Regions from separate parts of the Mesorhizobium sp. M0663 genome, predicted to be linked through region 2. Evidence: predicted binding sites of a transcription regulator. Region 2 holds the regulator's gene; each other region holds the start of a gene.
The links. Region 2 encodes PhoB, which activates phosphate uptake and scavenging genes when phosphate is short. Its sites were predicted from a motif close to TGTCATNNANCTGTCAT; they were not measured.
Positions count from the first base shown of each region.

Region 1 (7,282 bases), on a different contig from region 2:
GATCACTTCCGGCAGCACGCCATAGCGCTGCACCAGCAAGCCGTTGGCGCCGGTCGACTGGATGCCCTCGCGTGGCTTGTCGTCGATGTTCTCGAGCCCTTCCGAATAGACTTTGCCGAGCGTGCCGATCTCGGTGAAGAAAATCGCGGCGCTGCCGGCAAGCGGGCCCGGGCCGAAGGCGCGGGTGAAGAACAGCGCCCAGATCAGCATGTCGACCGAACGCATGAAATCGAAGAACCGCTTTAGCACCTGGCTAAGCAGGCCGCTCGGGGTGATGTTGCGGGCGGCGAAGAAGGCGAGCGGGAAGGCAACGATGCCGCCGAGCAAGGTGCCGAGAAACGCCATGACGATGGTCTGGAACAGCTTCGTCCAGACGTCGCCATGCTGCCATTGGGCGTTGTTCCAGATATTGTCGGCGGCCAGCGCAATGTTTGATGTGCCCGGCTTGAGCTGGGGTCCGGACATCAGCAACGAGACCACCTCGCCGGGTGACTTGCCGAAGAAGGGCGAGCGTGTGTCGAAGACGAAATTCGCCCAGCCGAGGAAGCGCTTGCGGACCTTGACGCGATCGACGGTTATGCGGACCTCGCCGGCAAAGCCCATCCTGGCGATGATTTCGTCGTCATGCGCGGTGATCCAGTCCGGCACCGGGCCGGATACTACCGGCTTGCCGCTGGCCAAGGACACCGGCACCGCCTGGCCATTGGCGACAAGCGTCGCCTCGGTCTTGTCGAAGGTGACCGATTTGGCCCGGCCGTCGATCAGGATGGTGTAGGAGCCGTTGGCGTTTGTGATGACCCAATCGGGATGCGGGTCTTCGCCGAGCGCCGAAAAACGCGGGTATCTGGGTGTGATCTGAGGCTGGTCGAGACGGAATTCCGGCTGCAGATCGTAGCTGATCCATTGCGTCAGGAAGAGCGGCAGGCGCTCCCAGTGCGATTCCCTCAGCACTTGCGGCAGGCTGAAGAACCACAAGGCATAGACGAGGTAGAGCAGGATGCCGGTGAACAGGACCAGCGGGCCGAAGCGTTTGTACAAGGGCCGCCGGAACACTTGGGGAAAGCGCTCCTCGATCGACCGCATCTCATCGGCGGTCATTGCGGCCATGGGCAGTCTTCTTGTTGATTTGCCACGATCTTTTCCAAAAACCGGAATCCACATTTTGGGATCATGGTCAGGCACCCATCATGAATGCCTGCTCGCCGACGAGCTTGCGGCGTAGCCAGGCGGAAAACTGGTCGACGAGGAAGATCGTCGTGAACAGCAGCAGCACCAGTGCCAGCGTCTTGGCGCCGAAGCCGCGCGAGATGGAGAGCTTCAGTTCCTCGCCGATGCCGCCACCGCCGACCGCGCCGATAATGGTCGAGATACGCACATTGATCTCGATCCTGAGCAGCGTGTAGGACATGAAATTGGGCAGCACTTGCGGCAGGCCGGCAAAGCGCACGCGCTCGAACCAGTTGGCGCCGACCGCGCGCAGGCCTTCTTCGGCGCGCATGTCGATGTTTTCGTTGATCTCGTAGAAGAGCTTGCCGAGGGCGCCGATGGAATGCAGGCCGATGGCGATGATGGCTGCGACCGGGCCGGTCGAGAGGATGGCTGCGAACAGGCCGGCAATGACGCTCTCGGGGAAGGCGCGAAGCAGTTCCATGAAGCGCTTGAGGACGAGCCTGAGCACCGGACTGGGCGTCAAGTTGCGCGCGGCGATGAAGGAAAAGGGCACCGCAAAGACAAAGCCGATGAAAGTGGAAACCAGCGCCACGTTAAGCGTGGTGAGCATCAGCTCGAAATATTCGGGTAGATAAAAGCCGCCCCAGAGATAGACGCGGCCAAGCGGGAAGTTGAACTCTTGGCTGCCCTTGTCGTGCGGCGATGCGATGTCGAACAGCGCCCGCCAGACGTCGTTCCAGTCCTTGGGAACAAGCCAACTAAGGAAATCCAGTATGTGCGGCAGCCGATCGAAGAAATGTCCGGCATTGGCCTCGTCGGCAAACCACATGGCTGTGCACATGGCGACAAGCAGTGAGCCGATGCCGAGCGCCGTGTAGAACCGGCGCAAGGACGTCTGGCGTCGCCAGGCGTCTGCTGCCTGCCGGACCGCGTCTGAACGAATTGTAGCGGCGAAGGTCATACGGGGTCGCGAGCGGACACGCAAAAAGGGCGGCGCTGGAGGACGCCGCCCTTTCCGCAATTGTCGTCAGCCGCCGATCGCGGCTTTGCGGGCTTCGACGATGACGCTGTAGAAGTCCGGCTTCACCGGAACATAGCCGGTGAAATCGCCGCCTTCGATGGCCTCGAAGCAAGGCTTGTCCTTGGCCGGCAGGCTGGTGAAGAAGTTGGCGAGCTTGGCGCTCATACCGCCGCCGAGCGCGGTGCGCACGACCAGCGGGCCGTTCGGGATCAAGCCGGAGCGCCAGACTTCGACGAAATCGTTGGGGTCCACGGCGCCCTTGGCGACTTCCTTGTGGAAGGTGCCGGAGGTGTAGCCGTTCTTGAAGTCGCCGATGCCCGAGGAATCGTCAACCGCAACATCGACCTTGCCGTCGCGAACCGCGAGAAGGTTGTTCTCGTGGCCGCCATTGAACTGGGTCGAGGCGAAGAAGGTTTCGTTCGAAGCGCCGGTGTCCTTCGGGATCTGGGTCAGCGGGATCAGGTAGCCGGAGGTCGAATCCGGGTCGGCATAGCCGAGCTTCTTGCTCTTGGCCGACTTGATGTCGGTGATGCCGGACGACTTCAGCGCAAGGCCGATCGAATAATAGCCGGTCGCGCCGTCGGTCTGCTGGGTGGTGAGGATCGGGGTCACGGCGTTCGGATCCTTGAGGTAGACGCTGGCATAGCCCGACGCGCCAAGCTCTGCGAAATCGAGCGTGCCGCCGAGCAGGCCCTGGATAACGCCGTCATAGTCGGCGGCCGGGAACAGCGAGACCTTCTCGAAGCCGAATTCGGACTTCAGGTGATCGGCGAGGCACTGAAAGTTGCGCAGCCGGTCCGCTTCGTTTTCACCGCCAAGGATGCCGATGCGGAATTCCTTGATATCCTGGGCGTGAGCGGCGCTTGCCGCGATGGCGAGCAATGAAACGGCGCCAAAAACCATCTTCCTGAACATTATCTCTCTCCTGTTGGTCCCGGCCTCGCGCCGGTAGCGTTCGAATTTTTTGACAGGTGCCTTTGACGCGGGCGGGCGATCAGGCCGTTCTCAATATCCCGGGAATGCGGGCTCGAGCGGTCCGGCGGATGCAGCGATTTTCTGTTTGATGGCGACACTGGTGGAGGTGATGGCCTCGGAGATTTCGCCGCCATTGCTGTCGGCGCCGTAGACCATGCGCACGGCCTCGCGGTTGAGGGCTTCGGGCGGGCCGTCGAAGACGACCTTGCCGGCGGCCATGCCGATGATGCGGTTGCAGTAGGTGCGGGCCGTATCCAGCGTATGCAGATTTGTGATGACGGTGATGCCCTCGCGCAAATTGATGTCCTGCAGCGAATCCATCACCACCTTGGCGTTGAGCGGATCGAGCGAGGCAATCGGCTCATCCGCCAGCAACACCTTCGGCTGCTGCATCATGGCGCGCGCAATCGCAACGCGCTGCTGCTGGCCGCCGGAAAGGGTGCCGGCCGGCTGCAGGGCGGTGCGGGCGATGTCGAGGCGCTCGAGGGCTGCAACCGCCTCGGCGCATTCACCGCGGGAGAACATGCCAAATAGGTTGGACAGCGTCGAGCGGTGGTTGAGCCGGCCGAGCAGCACATTGGTCAGCACATCGAGGCGCGGCACGAGATTGAACTGCTGGAAGATCATGGCGCAGTCGCGCTGCCATCGCCGGAGCGGCGAGCCGCGCAACCCGGAGACCTCGACGCCGTTGAACAGGATGGATCCCTGGCTGGGATCGATGAGGCGGTTAATCATGCGCAGCAACGTCGATTTGCCGGCGCCGGAGCGGCCAATGATGCCGACCATCTGGCCTTGCGGAATCGCGATGTGAACATTGCTGACGGCGGTGTTCTTGCCGAACCGGCGGGTGACGCCGCGGATTTCGAGCGTAGCTGACATGGTGCAGGCTCCAGTCCAATCGCAATTGAAGGTCTGTTTACCCTGGCTAGCGCAGCCGCATGAACCTGCGGTGTCGGAACGATGTCAGTTTTGTTACTGCCCACAGCCTGGAGCGGGGCGGGATCAACTCGGCGCGAGAAGCTCGAATGGTGAATGGTGATAAGAACGGCTTCCCTGAGCCTCGAAACCTGTCCGCTGCCCCCATTCACATTCACCATTCACCATTTCACGACCCTCAGCCGCCATATTTCTCCAGAAACGCCTCCGCCGACAATTCCCGAAAATCGTCGAGCGCGGCGCGCAGCCTTGCGTGGTCCCAGTCCCACCAGGCGAGCGCCTGGTAGCGCTCCGCGGTGCGGCGGTCGAAGCGTTCGCGGATCGGCTTGGCCGGTACGCCGGCGACGATGGTGTAGGGCGCGACGTCCTTCGACACCACCGCACCGGCACCGACCGCCGCGCCATCGCCGACGGTGACGCCCGGCAGGATGGTCGAGCCGTGGCCGAGCCAGGTGTCGTGGCCGATGGTGACGCGTTTGGCGCGGCGCTTGGCGAAGAATTCGCTCTCGTGCTCGGCGTCGTCCCAATAATCCGAGGCGCGATAGGTGAAATGGTGCAGCGTCGGCCGCCAGGTCGGATGGTTGGTAGCGTTGATGCGCACGCTTGCGGCGATGTTGGCGAATTTGCCGATCGTTGCGCACCAGACGCCGCAGTCCTGCATCATGTAGGAATAGTCGCCGAGCGTGCTTTCGGCAACCCGGCAGCGCTCGGCGATCTCGGTCCAGCGGCCAAGCGTCGAGTTCTCGACTTCCGCCGTCTCGTGGATCAGCGGCGCCTCCGACAGTTTCCTGGTCATGCGGCGATTTTCCCGGCGGCGAAGGCGGTCACGTCGATGACGCGATCGGCGACCGCCTCACGCACGTCGTGATCGTGGAAGATGCCGAGCAAAGCGACCCCCGCTGCCTTCTTGGCGGCGATCAGGGAAATCACCACATCGCGGTTCCTGGCGTCGAGCGAAGCGGTCGGCTCGTCGAGCAGCAGGATCGGGTGCTCGGTGATGAAGCCGCGCGCGATGTTGACGCGCTGCTGTTCACCGCCGGAGAACGTCGCCGGCGGCAGCGCCCAGAGCTTCTCCGGCAGGTTGAGCTGCGCCAGCAAGGCGCGTGCCTTGCCGTGCGCGACCTCGCGCTCCTCGCCGCGCTCGACCAGCGGTTCGGCCACGACATCGAGCGCAGAGACACGCGGCACGGTGCGCAGGAACTGGCTGACATAGCCGATGGTAAGCCGGCGCACGGCAAGCACGGTGCGCGGGCTGGCCGAGGCGAGATCGATGAGCCCGCCCTCGTGCTGGACGATGATCTGGCCTTCATCGGCGGCATAATTTCCGTAGAGCATTTTCAGGATCGAGCTCTTGCCGGCGCCGGACGGGCCGCCGAGCACGGCGCATTCGCCGGCCCTGATCGCGAACGAGACACCGGCGACCACCGGCAGTTTGATGCCGTCGCGCAGATGCATGGTGAAGCTCTTCGCGACATCGGAGACAACGAGCGGGGTTGCCATCAGAGGGTTCTCCAATCGTCATTCGTCTGCGGGCCAACACCCCCCTCTGGCCTGCCCTCTTTGCCAAAACTTGCCATCTCCCCCTCAAGGGGGGAGATTGGCAGTCGCATTCGGTTTCGCCATTCTCCTGTGTCGCAGAACGGGCGGGCCATAAAAGCTGCTGATCTCCCCCCTTGAGGGGGAGATGGCCGGCAGGCCAGAGGGGGGTACGCCGGAGCAATCATCGTCACACCTGCAGAATCGAGGAGACAAGCAACTGGGTATAAGGCGCGCGCGGATCGTCGAGGACGCGGTCGGTGAGGCCGCTTTCGACGACGCGGCCGTCCTTCATCACCATCATGCGCTGCGACAACAGCCGCGCCACGGCGAGATCGTGGGTGACGACGATGGCGGCCAGGCCGAGATCGGTGACCAGGCCGCGCAACAGATCGAGCAGGCGCGCCTGCACCGAGACGTCGAGGCCGCCGGTCGGCTCGTCCATGAACACCAGCCGCGGCCCGGTGACGAGGTTGCGGGCGATCTGCAGGCGCTGGCGCATGCCTCCGGAAAAGGCGCGCGGCTCGTCGTCGATGCGGTCTTCGTCGATCTCGACACGAGACAACCAGTCGAGCGCCGTTGCGCGGATCCTGCCATAGTGACGGTCGCCGACCGCCATCAGCCGCTCGCCGACATTGGCGCCGGCCGACACCGTCATGCGCAACCCGTCGGCCGGGTTCTGATGGACAAAACCCCAATCGGTGCGCATCAGGAAGCGGCGCTCGGCCTCGCTCATGCGGTAGAGTTCGCGAAACTGGCCGTCGCGCATCCGGTAGCTGGCGGTGCCGGAGCTGGGCAGCAGTCGAGTTGACAGGCAGTTGAGCAAAGTCGTCTTGCCGGAACCGGATTCGCCGACCACCGCCAGCACTTCGCCCGGCCACAGGTCAAAAGTGACGTTCTCGCAGCCGACGCGCGAGCCGTAGAATTTGGACAGCGCCGAAACGCGCAGCAGCGGTTCGTCGGTCATTGCTTCTCCTTACCCTCCCCCTCGTGGGGAGGGTCGGCGCGTAGCGCCGGGGTGGGGGGTGAGGCGGTGGCAGTACCCCCACCCGCGCCTTCGGCGCGACCTCCCCACAAGGGGGAGGTAGGGGCGTTGCGCCGCTTCTCGCAATAATCGGTATCGGAGCAGACGAACATGTGGCCGCCATGGTCGTCGAGGATGACCTCGTCGAGATAGACGTTCTCGGCCGCGCACAGCGCGCAGGGCTGGTCGAAGGTCTGCACCTCGAACGGATGGTCCTCGAAATCGAGGCTGACCACATCGGTGAACGGCGGCAGCGCATAGATGCGCTTTTCGCGGCCGGCGCCGAACAATTGCAGAGCCGGCGAACGGTGCATCTTCGGATTGTCGAATTTCGGCGTCGGCGAGGGATCCATCACATAGCGGCCCTCGACCTTGACCGGATAGGCATAGGTGGTGGCGATGCGGCCGTGCCTGGCGATGTCCTCGTAGAGCTTGACATGCATGAGGCCGTATTCCTCCAGCGCATGCATTTTGCGCGTTTCCGTTTCGCGCGGCTCGAGGAAGCGCAGCGGCTCGGGGATCGGCACCTGGTAGACCAGCACCTGGCCAGCACTGAGCGGATATTCAGGTATGCGGTGGCGGGTCTGGATGATGGTCGCCTTGGCCGTCTCGGTGGTGAC
Region 1 is NZ_JAMYPX010000001.1:115,933-123,214, forward strand. It holds gene phnE (phosphonate ABC transporter, permease protein PhnE) at 1-1,107, opposite strand, end outside; gene phnE (phosphonate ABC transporter, permease protein PhnE) at 1,175-2,131, opposite strand; gene phnD (phosphonate ABC transporter substrate-binding protein) at 2,198-3,106, opposite strand; gene phnC (phosphonate ABC transporter ATP-binding protein) at 3,197-4,045, opposite strand; gene NKI54_RS00620 (DapH/DapD/GlmU-related protein) at 4,281-4,898, opposite strand; gene phnL (phosphonate C-P lyase system protein PhnL) at 4,895-5,602, opposite strand; gene phnK (phosphonate C-P lyase system protein PhnK) at 5,829-6,605, opposite strand; gene NKI54_RS00635 (alpha-D-ribose 1-methylphosphonate 5-phosphate C-P-lyase PhnJ) at 6,602-7,282, opposite strand, start outside.
Region 1: the regulator PhoB is predicted to act here: its motif matches at 4,127-4,143, upstream of phnC (phosphonate ABC transporter ATP-binding protein).

Region 2 (7,282 bases):
TGTTTCGGCGATGGCGCGGCCATGACACGTTCTGGCTGCATGCAACGCGCTCCCGTCCGGCTTTTTTTCTTTTAAAGCCGGTGGCTACGATCGCCGAGCAGACGATGCCGGCCGGAATTCAAGCAAGCTGCTGATTCCAGCGGCAAACCGCGGCCCATGCCGACAAAGCCCGCGGCCGCTCCTTCTTACCCGGCTGGACGACGTTACCGGAGCGACATGAAACTGTCATGCGACTGTAATAATCGGGGGCTATTGGCCTCAGCGGGCGCCGGAGGAATGGCGCCGAGAGACCATATTCCGAACAGGAGCAGGCCACATGAGACATTTCATCCGCTCGGCGGCCGTTGCGATTGCAATGGCTGCGGCGACGACCACCCTCACCCTGTCCGCCGCGCTCGCCGCGGACATCTCCGGCGCCGGCGCCACCTTCCCCTACCCGATCTATGCGAAGTGGGCCGACACCTACAAGAAAGACACCGGCATTGGCCTTAACTACCAGTCGATCGGTTCCGGCGGCGGCATCAAGCAGATCAAAGCCAAGACCGTTACCTTCGGCGCTTCGGATGCGCCGCTCAAGGGCGACGAGCTTGAAGCGTCCGGACTGGCTCAATTCCCGATGGTGATGGGCGGCATCGTTCCCGTCGTCAATCTCGAAGGCATCAAGCCGGGCGAGTTGGTTCTCGACGGCCCGACGCTGGCCGACATCTTCCTCGGCAAGATCACGAGCTGGGATGACGAAGCGATCAAGAAGCTTAATCCCGACGTCAAGCTGCCTTCGCAGGCGATCGCGGTCGTTCACCGTTCCGATGGTTCGGGCACGACGTTCAACTTCACCTATTACCTCGGCGACGTCAGCGCGGACTGGAAAGAAAAGGTCGGCGTCGACAAGGCCGTGGAATGGCCGGTCGGCATCGGCGCCAAGGGCAATGAGGGCGTTGCCAACAACGTCTCCCAGACCGGCGGCGCGATCGGTTATGTCGAATATGCCTACGCCAAGCAGAACAAGCTCACCCACACCGATATGATCAACAAGGACGGCAAGAAGGTCGAGCCCGCCGCGGCGGCGTTCTCGGCGGCAGCGGCCAATGCCGACTGGAGCTCGCAGCCGGGCTATGGCGTCATCCTCGCCAACGAGCCGGGCGCCGAGTCCTGGCCGATGACGGCGGCAACGTGGATCCTGCTCTACAAGAAGCCGGATGATGCCGCGACCACCGGCGAAGCGCTCAAATTCTTCGCCTGGGCATACGACAAGGGCGACGAGATGGCCGGCGAGCTGGACTACGTTCCGATGCCCGACAAGGTGGTCGAGAGCGTCAAGGCCATGTGGGCCAAGGAAGTTGTCGGCGACGACGGCAAGCCGCTCTACTCGGCTATGTAATCTCCTCCAGGGAGGGCGTCGACGGCGCCCTCCCTGTTGCCTTTAATCGCGAGGACCCAATGACCATCGCTTCCGATGCCATGCCATCATCTGCAGCAGCCCGGGCCAGGGAAGCTACGGTGCGGCGCTTCGCGCTCACCGATGCCATATTCCGCGGACTCACCCGCGCTTCCGCAATTCTTGTGCTGGTCATCCTCGGCGGTGTCGCGATCTCGCTGTTTGCCGGCTCGTGGCAGGCGCTGTCGTCCTTCGGTTTCTCCTTCCTGACGACTGAAAGTTGGAATCCGGTCACGGAAAAATTTGGCGCACTGGCGCCGATCTACGGCACCCTGGTCACGGCGGCCATCGCCATCCTGATCGCGGTTCCGATCGGCATCGGCATTGCAGTCTTTCTCACCGAGCTCTGCCCGCGCCCGCTCAGGCGCCCGATCGGCATAGCGGTCGAGCTGTTGGCCGGCATTCCTTCGATCATCTACGGCATCTGGGGCCTGTTCGTGTTCGCGCCGTTCCTGCAGACGGCGATACAGCCCTTCATCATCAACGTCTTCCACGGCGTGCCGGGACTATCCAGCCTTTTCGCCGGCCCTCCTTACGGCATCGGCCTTCTGACCTCGGCGCTGATCCTTGCCATCATGGTGCTGCCCTTCATCACCTCGATCACCAAAGACGTCTTCGATACGGTGCCGGCGGTGCTGAAGGAATCGGCCTATGGCATCGGTTGCACGACCTGGGAAGTGACCCGGCGCGTGGTCATTCCCTATACCCGCATCGGCATCATGGGCGGCGTCATGCTTGGCCTGGGCCGGGCGCTCGGCGAGACCATGGCGGTGACCTTCGTCATCGGCAACGCCCACCGCATCAGTGCCTCCCTGTTCGCGCCGGGCACGACGATCTCGGCGACCATCGCCAATGAATTCACCGAGGCCGACGGCGACCTCTACACCTCCTCGCTGGTGGCGCTCGGCCTGATCCTCTTCGCCATCACCTTCCTGATCCTTGCCGCCGCCCGCTATATGCTGATGCGGATCGACGCCCGTACGGGAGCCTGACCGATGTCGACATCCTCATCGCTCCACAGCCGCCGCAAAGCCAGGAATTCGGTGATGATGGCGCTTTGCGTCGTCGCCGCCGGCATCGGGCTTGCCTGGCTGGCGCTCATTCTCGGCGCACTGGTCTATAAGGGCACAGCCGGGCTTTCGCTCGCGGTCTTCACCGAGATGACGCCACCACCGGGCGAGGCCGGCGGCCTGCTCAATGCCATCGCGGGCAGCCTGCTGATGACGATCATCGCCGTTGTCGTCGGCACGCCGATCGGCGTGCTGGCGGGAACCTACATGGCCGAGTATGGACGCTTTTCGCGCATCACCACCGTCGTCCGCTTCATCAACGACATCCTGTTGTCGGCGCCGTCGATCATCATCGGCTTGTTTGTCTATGAGCTGATGGTGCGGCCAATGGGACATTTCTCGGCCATTGCCGGCGCCGTTGCGCTTGCCATCCTGGTCATTCCGGTGGTCGTGCGCACCACTGAAGACATGCTCAACCTGGTGCCGAACGCGTTGCGTGAAGCCGGTGCCGCGATCGGCGCGCCACGCTGGGTGGTGATCCGTTCGGTCGCCTACCGCGCCGCATTGTCCGGCATCGTCACCGGCATATTGCTGGCGATAGCACGCATTTCCGGCGAGACGGCGCCGCTGCTCTTCACCGCGCTCAACAACCAGTTCTGGAGCAGCAATATCAACGCGCCGATGGCCAGCCTGCCGGTGACCATCTTCCAGTTCGCTCTCAGCCCTTACGAGGAATGGCAGCAACTGGCGTGGACCGGCGCACTCATAATCACCCTGACGGTTCTGGGCTTGAGCATCCTCGCCCGCAGCCTTACCGGACGCAGAGAGGACAGATGACACAGATGTTGTCCCCAGACATGACGATGGCCGAAACGGTCGCCGAGAAGACGAAGATCGAGGTCAAGAATCTCAACTTCTACTACGGCCAGAGCAAGGCGCTGAAGGACATCAGCCTGTCGCTGCCTGAGCGCAGTGTCACGGCCTTCATCGGCCCTTCGGGCTGCGGGAAATCGACGCTGCTGCGTGTGTTCAACCGCATCTATGAGCTCTACCCAAAACAGATGGCCGAGGGCCAGGTGCTGCTCGACGGCAAGAACATTCTCGACCGGTCGCAGGATCTCAACCTCCTCAGGACCAAGATCGGCATGGTGTTCCAGAAGCCGACGCCGTTCCCGATGTCGATCTACGAGAACATCGCCTTCGGCGTCAGGCTCTACGAGAACCTCGGCAAGTCCGAGATGGACGGCCGCGTCGAACAGGCGTTGAAGCGCGCCGCGCTGTGGAGCGAGGTCAAGGACAAGCTCAACGCCAGCGGCTTGAGCCTATCTGGCGGCCAGCAGCAGCGGCTCTGTATCGCCCGCACCGTGGCCGTGAAGCCGGAAGTCATTCTGCTCGACGAACCGGCTTCGGCCCTCGACCCGCTGTCGACTGCCAAGATCGAGGAACTGATCGACGAATTGCAAGCCGACTACACGATCGTCATCGTCACCCACAACATGCAGCAGGCGGCGCGCGTGTCGCGCCAGACCGCCTTCATGTATCTGGGTGAACTGGTCGAGTTCGACCGGACCGAGAAGATCTTCACGTCGCCCCGCGAGAAGCGCACGCAGGACTACATCACTGGCCGCTTCGGCTGAGCCGTTCCGATCATGCATATGAGGACAGGACCATGGGCGAACACACAGTCGCTTCTTTCGACGAGGATCTCGAGCAGATCAGCAAGCTGATCCGCGACATGGCCGACCTCGCCGGTTCGATGGTCGGCGGGGCGACCAAGGCCCTGTTGAATTCCGACAACGTGCTGGCGCAACGCGTCGTTTCCGACGACGCCATCATGGATGCGCGTCAACGCGAACTGGACGACCGCGCCATAACCCTGATCGCCAAACGCCAGCCGATGGCCCACGATCTTCGCCATGTGGTCGGAGCGATCCGCATGGCGGGCGACCTCGAACGCATCGGCGATCTTGCCAAGAATATCGCCAAGCGCGTGAGTGCGGTCGGCCTCAGCGCCACGCCGCGGGACCTGTCGCATTCCATCGACGCGATGGCGCAGCTGGTTCTCATCCAGGTGCAGGGTGTCATCGAGGAATATGCTGCAGGCGATGCGGCCGCGTTGGCCAAGCTGCGTGCCGCCGACGAGCGCATCGACGTCAAATACACGTCCGTGTTCCGCGAGCTCTTGACCTACATGATGGAAGATCCGCGCAACATCACCGCTTGCACGCACCTGCTGTTCTGCGCCAAGAATCTGGAGCGGATCGGCGACCATGTCACCAACATCGCCGAAAATGCGTATTATGTGCTGACCGGCGAGCAATTGCCGGTCAATCGTCCGAAGCAGGACGAAACGACAATGTCCGCACCGGTGACATGATGGGGGTGCCCAGCCGATGATCGCACCACGCATAATGGTGGTGGAGGACGAGGAGCCGTTGGGTGTGCTGCTCCGCTACAATCTCGAATCCGAAGGCTACCAGGTCGAGGTGGTGACACGCGGCGACGAAGCCGAGATCCGTTTGCAGGAGAATGTGCCCGACCTTTTGGTGCTCGACTGGATGATACCAGCGGTTTCCGGCATCGAGCTCTGTCGTCGGTTGCGGGTGCGCCCCGAAACCGAGCGGCTGCCGATCATCATGCTGACCGCGCGCGGCGAGGAGAGCGACCGGGTGCGCGGTCTTTCGACCGGCGCCGACGACTATCTGGTCAAACCGTTTTCGACACCGGAATTCATGGCCAGGGTCAAGGCGCTGCTGCGGCGCGCCAAGCCGGAAGTGCTGTCCAGCGTGCTGAAGGTCGGCGACATCGTGCTCGATCGCGAATCGCACAGGGTCTATCGCAAGAAGAGCGAAATCAGGCTCGGGCCGACCGAATTCCGGCTGCTCGAGTTCATGATGCGGCATCCGGGCCGTGTCTTCTCGCGCAGCCAGTTACTCGATAATGTCTGGGGCGAGACAATCTACATCGACGAACGCACCGTCGACGTGCATGTCGGGCGGCTGCGCAAAGCCGTCAACAACGGCCGGATGCCGGATGTCATCCGCACCATCCGCGGTGCCGGCTATGCGATCAGGGAAGATTGACCCGCCTGGTCAGGCTACGTTCTTTCTGACGCTGGGCCTCATTTGCGCGCCCGGCGCGAAAATCTCCTGGTCGACGAAGCTTAACGCCCGCATCGCGCAGCCTTCGCGGATCAGCGGCAATTCGTTCGGCTCTGTATCGAAGGAGATCGAGCCTGAATGCTGGCCGCCGGCGGTCTGGGCGATTGCCTTCCGCAAGGCCGGCTCGATCAGATCGAAGGCGGCGGCACTGGCGCCGACCATCGCGACCGGTGCCGGATCGATCAGCGCGAACAGCGAGCCGAGACCGAAACCCAGCGCTTCGCCGGCCTTGCGGTAGGCCTCGCGTTCCGGCCCATCTTTCTCGCGCGCCTGGGCCGCCAGTGCTCGCATGTCGGCGTCGCTGACGTCGGCGACCGGTTCGCTGTCTTCGCTCATCTGCCTGGCGTTGCGCCAGATGGCGTAGTTGCCGGCATAGGCCTCGATGCAGCCGCGCCGCCCGCAACGGCAGAGCGCGCCGCCCGGACGATGGATCATGTGGCCAAATTCGCCGCCCGAGGAATGCGTCCCGGTGAACAGTTCGCCCTTCAGCACCAGCCCCATGCCGATGCCATGCGAAAGCAGGATGGCGATGAAGTCGTCGCGATAGCGATCCGGATTGCGCCAGCGCAAAGCCACCGCCATCATGTTGCAGTCGTTCTCCACCGTTGCCGGGATGCCGAATTCGTCCTCCAGCATGTCGGCAAAGGCGATGTCGGTCTGCGGCGTGATCGGCGACCACAGCATGGCGCGTGCAGGGGAGTCGGTAATGCCCTGAATCGCCAGGGCGATGCGGGCGACACTGCGGACGTCAAGGTCTGGATCCTGCAGCCGGCGCCGGACGATGGCCATGCATTCACGGATCAGCTCGTCGCGCGGCATGGTCAGCGTGTCCAGCCGGCGCTGTTCCTCGGCGACCACCTGTCCCGTATAGTCGATAATGGCGGCCGACAGGAAATTCAGCGACAACACCACGGTCAGCACCGCCGCCGCTTCCGGGTTGAGGGCGAGGCCGACCTGCGGACGACCGCGTTTCAACGAAACGGGCTCGCTTGCCTTGCTCTCGGCGAGGATGCCTTCCCGTATCAGGTCGGAAGAGATCGCCGATATGGTCGAATGACTGAGGCCGGTGGTAGCTGCGATCTCAGTACGCGATGGCTGGCCGGCCCGGCGCACCGCCGAGATCACCATCGCCCGGTTGCGCCGGCGCAAATCGTCATGGCGGATTCCGACCGACATTGTTTTGCTTTCCTCCCGGTTGCCGCGGCCGCTCATGAACCGGAAGCCGTCGGTAATGTCCGACAAATAGTGTCGGATGCAGGCAAATAGTGTCAGATGCAGGTGGCGCTGTCATCGTTTATTCCGACGCTCGAAAAAACTCGCAGAGTCATCAAAATCCATCAGAATCGATGTTGACAGCAGCCGGAGATCGGGCCAGTATTTTTTCGAGGCTCGAAAAAATTAGAGCTTCTAAGCTGGTCTTTGAGCCAATTGGTCACGCCGTACGCGGCGCAGGGAGGATATGATGAAGAAATTCACGACCGCCATTCTGGCGGGTGTCGCCATGACGCTGGCGCTGGCGTCGGTGGCGCAGGCTAAAGACAAGGTCATCGGCGTTTCCTGGTCGAACTTCCAGGAAGAGCGCTGGAAGACCGACGAGGCCGCAATGAAGGCGGCCATCGAGGCCGCAGGCGACAAGTATATTTCCGCCGACGCACAGTCCAACCCCGGCAAGCAGC
Region 2 is NZ_JAMYPX010000005.1:104,505-111,786, reverse strand. It holds gene pstS (phosphate ABC transporter substrate-binding protein PstS) at 317-1,378, shown strand; gene pstC (phosphate ABC transporter permease subunit PstC) at 1,438-2,427, shown strand; gene pstA (phosphate ABC transporter permease PstA) at 2,431-3,282, shown strand; gene pstB (phosphate ABC transporter ATP-binding protein PstB) at 3,279-4,082, shown strand; gene phoU (phosphate signaling complex protein PhoU) at 4,115-4,822, shown strand; gene phoB (phosphate regulon transcriptional regulator PhoB) at 4,839-5,528, shown strand; gene NKI54_RS12680 (ROK family protein) at 5,538-6,782, opposite strand; gene xylF (D-xylose ABC transporter substrate-binding protein) at 7,069-7,282, shown strand, end outside.

Region 3 (7,282 bases), on a different contig from region 2:
TTGGCCTCGCTCACGACGCGGGCCGGATGGCCAGGTTCGGGATATTCGACCGCGGCATTGGTCATGCCGCAGCCGCGATAGTCGGGCTTTTGCGTGCGCTTGCCGACACGCGTCAGGAAAGCGACGATCTGCGCGCGCGGATCGCCGGGATGGGCATCCACCGCCTCGTCGAAACGCTCCCAGAATTCGAGGTCATAGTGCCGGAGGTAGGATGCGGCCAGCTCGTCCTTGGACGGAAAGCTGCGGTAGAGGCTGGGCTTGGTGACGCCGGCACGCCGCACGATCTCGTCGACGCCGATCGCCCTGATGCCTTGCCGGTAGAACAGGTCGCGCGCGACCTGGAGAATCCGTTCGGCGGCGCGAGGCGGCGGTGCGTCATTCGCCTTGATCGTTGGTTCAATGCTTTTCATGCCTGGTCTGCCGGTTAGCTGGTTGACAATGTTACCGGTCGGTACGTATGTTTCGCGCTCCTGCAACGTACCGGTCAGTAACATGATAGCTCAATCCCGCCCGTTTGGCCAGCGCTACGCTTTCGTCGTGGTCGCCGTCATCTTCCTCTGCCTGCTGATCGCAGCGGGCCTGCGTTCGGCGCCGGCAGTCATGATGCTGCCGCTGGAGAACAGTTTCGGCTGGCGGCGCGACGTGGTGTCGCTGGCGGCGGCCACCGGCATCTTCCTCTACGGCCTGACCGGGCCGTTTGCCGCGGCGCTGATGGAGCGGATCGGGCTGCGCCGCACCTTGCTTGCCGCGCTGCTGTTGATGTCGGGATCGACCGCGCTCAGCCTGTTGATGACCAAACCGTGGCATCTGCTCCTCACCTGGGGCGTGTTTTCCGGCGTCAGCTCGGGCGCCGTCGCCACCGTGCTCGGCGCGACCATCGTCAACCGCTGGTTCAAGACCAATCGCGGCCTGGTGATGGGACTGATGTCGGCGTCCAGTGCCACCGGGCTGCTGGTCTTCCTGCCGCTGCTCGCCTCGCTCGCCCAGTCGGGCGGCTGGAGGCCGATTGTCATCGCGGTCTCGGTTGCCACCGCCTGCCTGCTGCCGCTGGTCTGGCTGCTGGTGCCGGAGCGGCCGGCCTCCATCGGCATGGTGCGCTATGGCGCCGAGCTCGACGACGTGCCGCCGTCACCACCTGCCGCGCAAGGCAATTTCCTCGCGCATACGATGAGCACGCTGCGCCGCGCCGCCGGCACGCGCGTCTTTTGGTATCTGTTCGCCACTTTCTTCGTCTGCGGCTTCACCACCAACGGGTTGGTCGGCACTCACCTGATCGCCTTTTGCGGCGATATGGGCATTGGCGAAGTGCAGGCTGCAGGCCTGCTCTCGATGATGGGCATCTTCGATCTTATCGGCACGACGCTGTCGGGCTGGCTCACCGACCGTTTCGACCCGCGCAAGCTGCTCGGCGTCTATTACGGTATTCGCGGCCTGTCGCTGATCTATTTGCCCTATTCCGGCTTCTCGGCGACCAGCCTGATCATCTTCGCCGTGTTTTACGGACTGGACTGGATCGCCACGGTGCCGCCGACGCTCAGGCTTTCCAACGAGGCGTTCGGCGACCGCAGCGGGCCGATCGTCTTCGGCTGGATCGTCGCAGGCCATCAGGTTGGCGCCGCGACAGCGGCCTTCTTCGGCGGCACCATGCGCGAGCTGCAAGGCAATTACGAGCTTGCCTTCCTGATCGCCGGTATGACGGCAATAGCCGCCGCCTGCATCTCGCTGCTGATCAACACCAGCCGCCCGGCGTTCGACCCGGAACCGCAAGCGGCGTAGGGCGCGATCGGCCGTGCTAATCTCCCCCCTTGAGGGGGAGATGGCCGCGAAGCGGCCAGAGGGGGTCGGTCCGACTGGGCTCGGCCCCTTATCGCCGATGCAGGAGGCCGGCGCTCCGCGCGAGACGACCCCCTCTGTCGCCTTCGGCGACATCTCCCCCTCGAGGAGGGAGATTCGCCAGCCTGTTCACTGTTACGAAACCTTCATCGTTTCGAAATGTGCCTGAAACATTGAAGCTGGAGCTTGGCGGCGACGTTCAATGCCATCCAGGAGACAGCCATGAACAAGATTTCGATGACGCGGCGCGCTTTCGTCACGTCGGCCAGCGCCGTTGGCCTGGTCGGCGCCTCGGGCCTGGCGCTTCCCTATTACTCGCGCGCCAATCAGCGCCCGGCTTTCACCCATGGCATCCAGTCCGGCGACGTCGACGCCACCAGCGGCATGGTCTGGACACGCACCGACCGGCCGTCGCGCGTCATGTTCGAGGTGTCGCCGACCGAAAGCTTCACCAATGCCGTCCGCCTGGCGCCGCTCGATACCTCGCCGGCCAGCGATTATACGGTGAAGCGGCTGCTTACCGATCTCGCCTCCGACCAGGACATCTTCTACCGCATGGTCGCGGCCGATCTTGCCGACATCAACGCCGTTTCCGAGCCGGTCGTCGGCCGCTTCCGCACGGCACCTGCCTCGAAGCGCGACATTCGCTTTGCTTGGTCGGGCGACACCGCCGGCCAAGGCTGGGGCATCGACGAGACCGGCATGAAGACCTACGCCACCATTGCCAAGCACACGCCCGACTTCTTCCTGCATTCGGGCGATACGATCTATGCCGATGGTGCGATGAAGGACGAGGTCGACCTGCCCAACGGCGGCAAGTGGAAAAACAAAGTGCTGATCGACGAGAAGCGCAAGGTTGCCGAGACGCTGGACGAATACCGGGCGCAGTGGAAATACAACATGATGGACAGGCATGTGCTGGCGCTCAGCGCCATCTGTCCGACCTTCTATCAGTGGGATGACCACGAGGTGCTGAACAACTGGTCGGACTCGAAGGACCTGAGCGCCGACGATCGCTACACTGAAAAATCCATCCATGTGCTGACGGCACGTGCGGCGCGCGCCTTCCACGAAATGACGACGATCCGTTACGAGCCGTCGGAGCCCGGCCGCGTCTACCGCAAGATCGCCTATGGTCCGCTGCTCGACGTGTTCTTCCTCGACATGCGTTCCTACCGCGGCCCCAACGGTCCGGATATGCAGGAGACGATGACGCCGCAATCGCGCATCCTCGGTGAACAGCAGATCAAATGGCTGAAGCGTGAACTGGCGAATTCCAACGCAACCTGGAAAATCATCGCCGCCGACATGCCGCTCGGCCTCGTCGTCTGGAACGACGGCACCAAGAAGGTAGGGGCCGAGGCGGTCAGCAATGGCGACAATGGCCCGGCCAAAGGGCGTGAGCTGGAAATTGCCGACCTTCTTCGCTATATAAAGAATGCGGGTATCAGCAACACTGTCTGGCTCACCGCAGACGTGCATTACACAGCCGCGCATTACTACAATCCGGACAAGGCGCAGTTCCAGGACTTCAATCCGTTTTGGGAATTCGTTTCGGGTCCGATCCATTCCGGCACGTTCGGGCCTAATGGTTTCGATATGACATTCGGCCCGGAGCTGAAGTTCATAAAGGCACCAACTGCCGAACAGGGTCAAAACCTGGCGCCTTCGGCCGGCCTGCAGTTCTTCGGGCTCGTCGAAATCGATGGCGCCACCGAGCAGTTGACGGTGCGGCTGATGGATCGCGACGACAGCGAACTCTACAAGGTCACGCTCGATCCGGTGCGGTCGGCGTGAGCGACGGCGCCACTACCCTCGGGCCAGCCCGAGGGTAGGGCGTATATCAATCGGGATAGCAGACGACGGGAATGTTGGGCCAGACGGCGCTGTCGCATCCGGCATTTTGCTGCCGCTGCTTGAAGGCGGCGCTGACCGGCCCGGTCACCACCGGATCGACGCCATCGGGAGCATCGGCAAAAAGCTGCTCCGCCGACGGCTTGTCGGACGGCAAAGCAGACCGCGTCTCCTTGAACGACGCCGCCGACTGCGCCGCGCCGGCCGCGAGGAGGACGGCGAGCGCGGTACATGCCAAAATCGGCCGGAGTTTGATGCCTATCTCGATCATGAAATTCGAACTGTCCGGACCATGAAAGGTTCCGCCTTGGTTAATAATTCCACTTCACACCAAGACATTTAAGATTTGGTGACTTTATTTGGTGGCTCGCCTCCTCTTTCGCAATTGCGAAAAACCCTGTATGAGCCGCCCAACCGAAAGAGGCAGCGCCTTTTGGCCTGCTGCCTGCAACGCTCCCGAGACCGAAACATGAAAATCCGCAATATCGCGATCATCGCGCACGTCGACCATGGAAAAACCACCCTTGTCGACCAGCTTCTGAAACAGTCCGGCTCGTTCCGCGACAACCAGCGCGTCGCCGAGCGCGCCATGGATTCGAACGACCTCGAAAAGGAACGCGGCATCACCATCCTGGCCAAGGCGACCTCGGTCGACTGGAAGGACACCCGCATCAACATCGTCGACACGCCCGGCCACGCCGACTTCGGCGGCGAGGTCGAGCGCATTCTGTCGATGGTGGATTCGGCCATCGTGCTGGTCGACGCCGCCGAGGGGCCGATGCCGCAGACCAAATTCGTCGTCGGCAAGGCGCTCAAGGTTGGACTGAAGCCGATCGTCGTCATCAACAAGATCGACCGGCCCGATGCCCGTCACGTCGAAGTGGTCAACGAGGTGTTCGATCTTTTTGCAGCACTTGACGCCACCGACGAGCAGCTCGACTTCCCTATCCTTTATGGTTCAGGCCGCGACGGCTGGGTCTCGGAAAACCCCGAAGGTCCGAAGGACCAGGCTCTGGCGCCGCTGTTCGACCTCGTCATCAAGCACGTGCCGGCGCCGACCGTTCATCCCGGCCCGTTCCGCATGATCGGCACCATCCTGGAAGCCAATCCGTTCCTCGGCCGCATCATCACCGGCCGTATCGAATCCGGCACGCTGAAATCCAACCAGGCTGTCAAGGTGCTGCACCATGACGGCACCCAGGTCGAAACCGGCCGCATTTCGAAGATCCTCGCTTTCCGCGGGCTCGAGCGCCAGCCCATCGACGAGGCGCAGGCGGGCGACATCGTCGCTATTGCCGGCCTGTCGAAGGGCACCGTCGCCGACACCTTCTGCGACCCGTCGGTGACGGAACCGCTGCATGCGCAGCCGATCGATCCGCCGACCGTGACGATGTCGTTCCTGGTCAATGATTCGCCGCTGGCCGGCACCGAAGGCGACAAGGTGACCAGCCGCGTCATCCGCGACCGCCTGCTGCGCGAGGCCGAAGGCAATGTCGCGCTGAAGATCGAGGAATCGCCGGATAAGGATTCGTTCTTCGTCTCCGGCCGCGGCGAATTGCAGCTGGCCGTGCTGATCGAGACGATGCGCCGCGAAGGTTTTGAGATCGCCGTGTCGCGGCCGCGCGTTGTCATGCAGAAGGGCGACAGCGGCGAATTACTGGAGCCGGTCGAGGAAGTCGTCATCGACGTCGACGAGGAGCATGCCGGCGTCGTCGTGCAGAAGATGTCGGAGCGCAAGGCCGAGATGGTCGAGCTTCGCCCTTCGGGCGGCAATCGCCAGCGCATCGTCTTTCACGCACCGACGCGCGGATTGATCGGCTACCAGTCGGAACTGTTGACCGACACGCGCGGCACCGCTGTGATGAACCGGCTGTTCCATGCCTATGAACCTTACAAGGGTGAGCTGCCGGGCCGTACCAACGGCGTGCTGATCTCCAACGAACAGGGTGAATCGGTGGCGTACGCCATGTGGAACCTGGAAGACCGCGGCCCGATGGTCATCGACCCCGGCGTCAAGGTCTATCAGGGCATGATCATCGGCATCCATTCCAGGGACAACGACCTCGAAGTCAACGTGCTCAAGGGCAAGAAGCTGACCAACATCCGCGCCGCCGGCAAGGACGAGGCGGTGAAGCTGACACCGCCGATCCGCATGACGCTGGAACGCGCGCTGGCCTGGATCCAGGACGACGAGCTGGTCGAAGTGACGCCGAAGACCATCCGCCTGCGCAAGCTCTATCTCGATCCGAACGAGCGCAAGCGTTTTGAGAAGTCGGCGAAAGTGGTCGGCGCGGCGTAAGAGCTTTTATTCTGGGCGGAATGGAGGGGCGAAACACGCGTTCCTTCCCGCTGAGCGGACACGGCTTGTCGCCAGAAGGAATGTGGCGCCGGCCGCTCAGTGTCTCTTCAGAGGCTACAGCGGAGTCGTCGCAATACCATGATATTTTCGCTCTCTCCTTCTTTGTCACGGTAGTTTAGCTGTGGGTAAAGGCGGGGAAACGGGTGTGGGAAATGCCGTTCTGGCTTTCGTCCGGAGCCTTATGCAAGATGACATGCGGCGAAGGCTCGTTGCTCACAAGAATCTTGTTGGATTTGGCAATGCAGTATTGCCAGCGATCGAGCACGAACTTGCAAGGATCGATCTAGGCAAGGTTTCTCATCACGAAATCACAACGCTTGTGGCGGGCCTCGCTACTGCTCTGCACGATATCAACGAAGACGCATCCCGACGATATATGTCGGCTTCGCTCGCAAGACCGATAACTCCCCTCATGCGAGCTGCGCTCCGCAGCATCGTCCGCTTTACAATGGACGACTGGCGGCGGTCTTCGGTCGGCGGCATCATTGTTCTGGAGCATGGCAAGCTCGACAGTCGCTTTGAAGCCTCTCGGCACGTTGGCCGCTGGCTCGCAAATGTACCTGAAGCCGATCTGGTTGGCATTTCGCGAATCTACATAATCCCGGAACCTCCCGAGCCCGAATTCGCCGGTACCTACCTCCAGGCGGTATCGGTCATCGAGATTGTCTGGCGACGCCCGTCCGAGCACAGGATTGGGAACGTAGTTCGGAGATTCATGATCGAGAAAACGCTCTATCATGAGGTAGGACACCACGCGCTGCAGCATGTCGAATCTGGACAGGATCCTGATCAGGAACGGCAGGCAGACCGTTACGCATGGAAAATGATGCGCAAGGCACATCCCAATCTATCGATGCTTACTCTTCCCTTGCGATTCCTTGGCGCGTTTCAGCGAAGGAAAAATGCCAAGGATTTGGAAACAGCTTAGGATTGCGTTTCGGGAAATCGGCGAAAGTGGTCGGCGCGGCGCAAGTTTCTTTCTTGTAGTCTACAACAACGAGGGAAGGGAGCACTCGTGTGCTCCCTTCCCTCGTTGTTTCATCCGCCGGCAGCCGAGATGATGGCTTCCCGGTCGGGCTCGCCGACGAGATAGACGCGGATCGTCGTTCCCGTTCGAGCCGGCTTGCGCAAGGCTTTGCCCCCGTCCGGACCAATGACCAGCAATCGCTTCTCTTCCCAAACCTGTAGCCGCGATCGCGAGACACCGAGTTCGTTGGCGAGCAACCGGTCGAGCCG
Region 3 is NZ_JAMYPX010000018.1:13,973-21,254, reverse strand. It holds gene NKI54_RS24910 (TetR/AcrR family transcriptional regulator) at 1-410, opposite strand, end outside; gene NKI54_RS24905 (MFS transporter) at 493-1,776, shown strand; gene NKI54_RS24900 (alkaline phosphatase D family protein) at 2,056-3,630, shown strand; gene NKI54_RS24895 (hypothetical protein) at 3,677-3,958, opposite strand; gene typA (translational GTPase TypA) at 4,157-5,986, shown strand; gene NKI54_RS24885 (M48 family metalloprotease) at 6,228-6,974, shown strand; gene NKI54_RS24880 (DUF1062 domain-containing protein) at 7,085-7,282, opposite strand, start outside.
Region 3: the regulator PhoB is predicted to act here: its motif matches at 1,967-1,983, upstream of NKI54_RS24900 (alkaline phosphatase D family protein).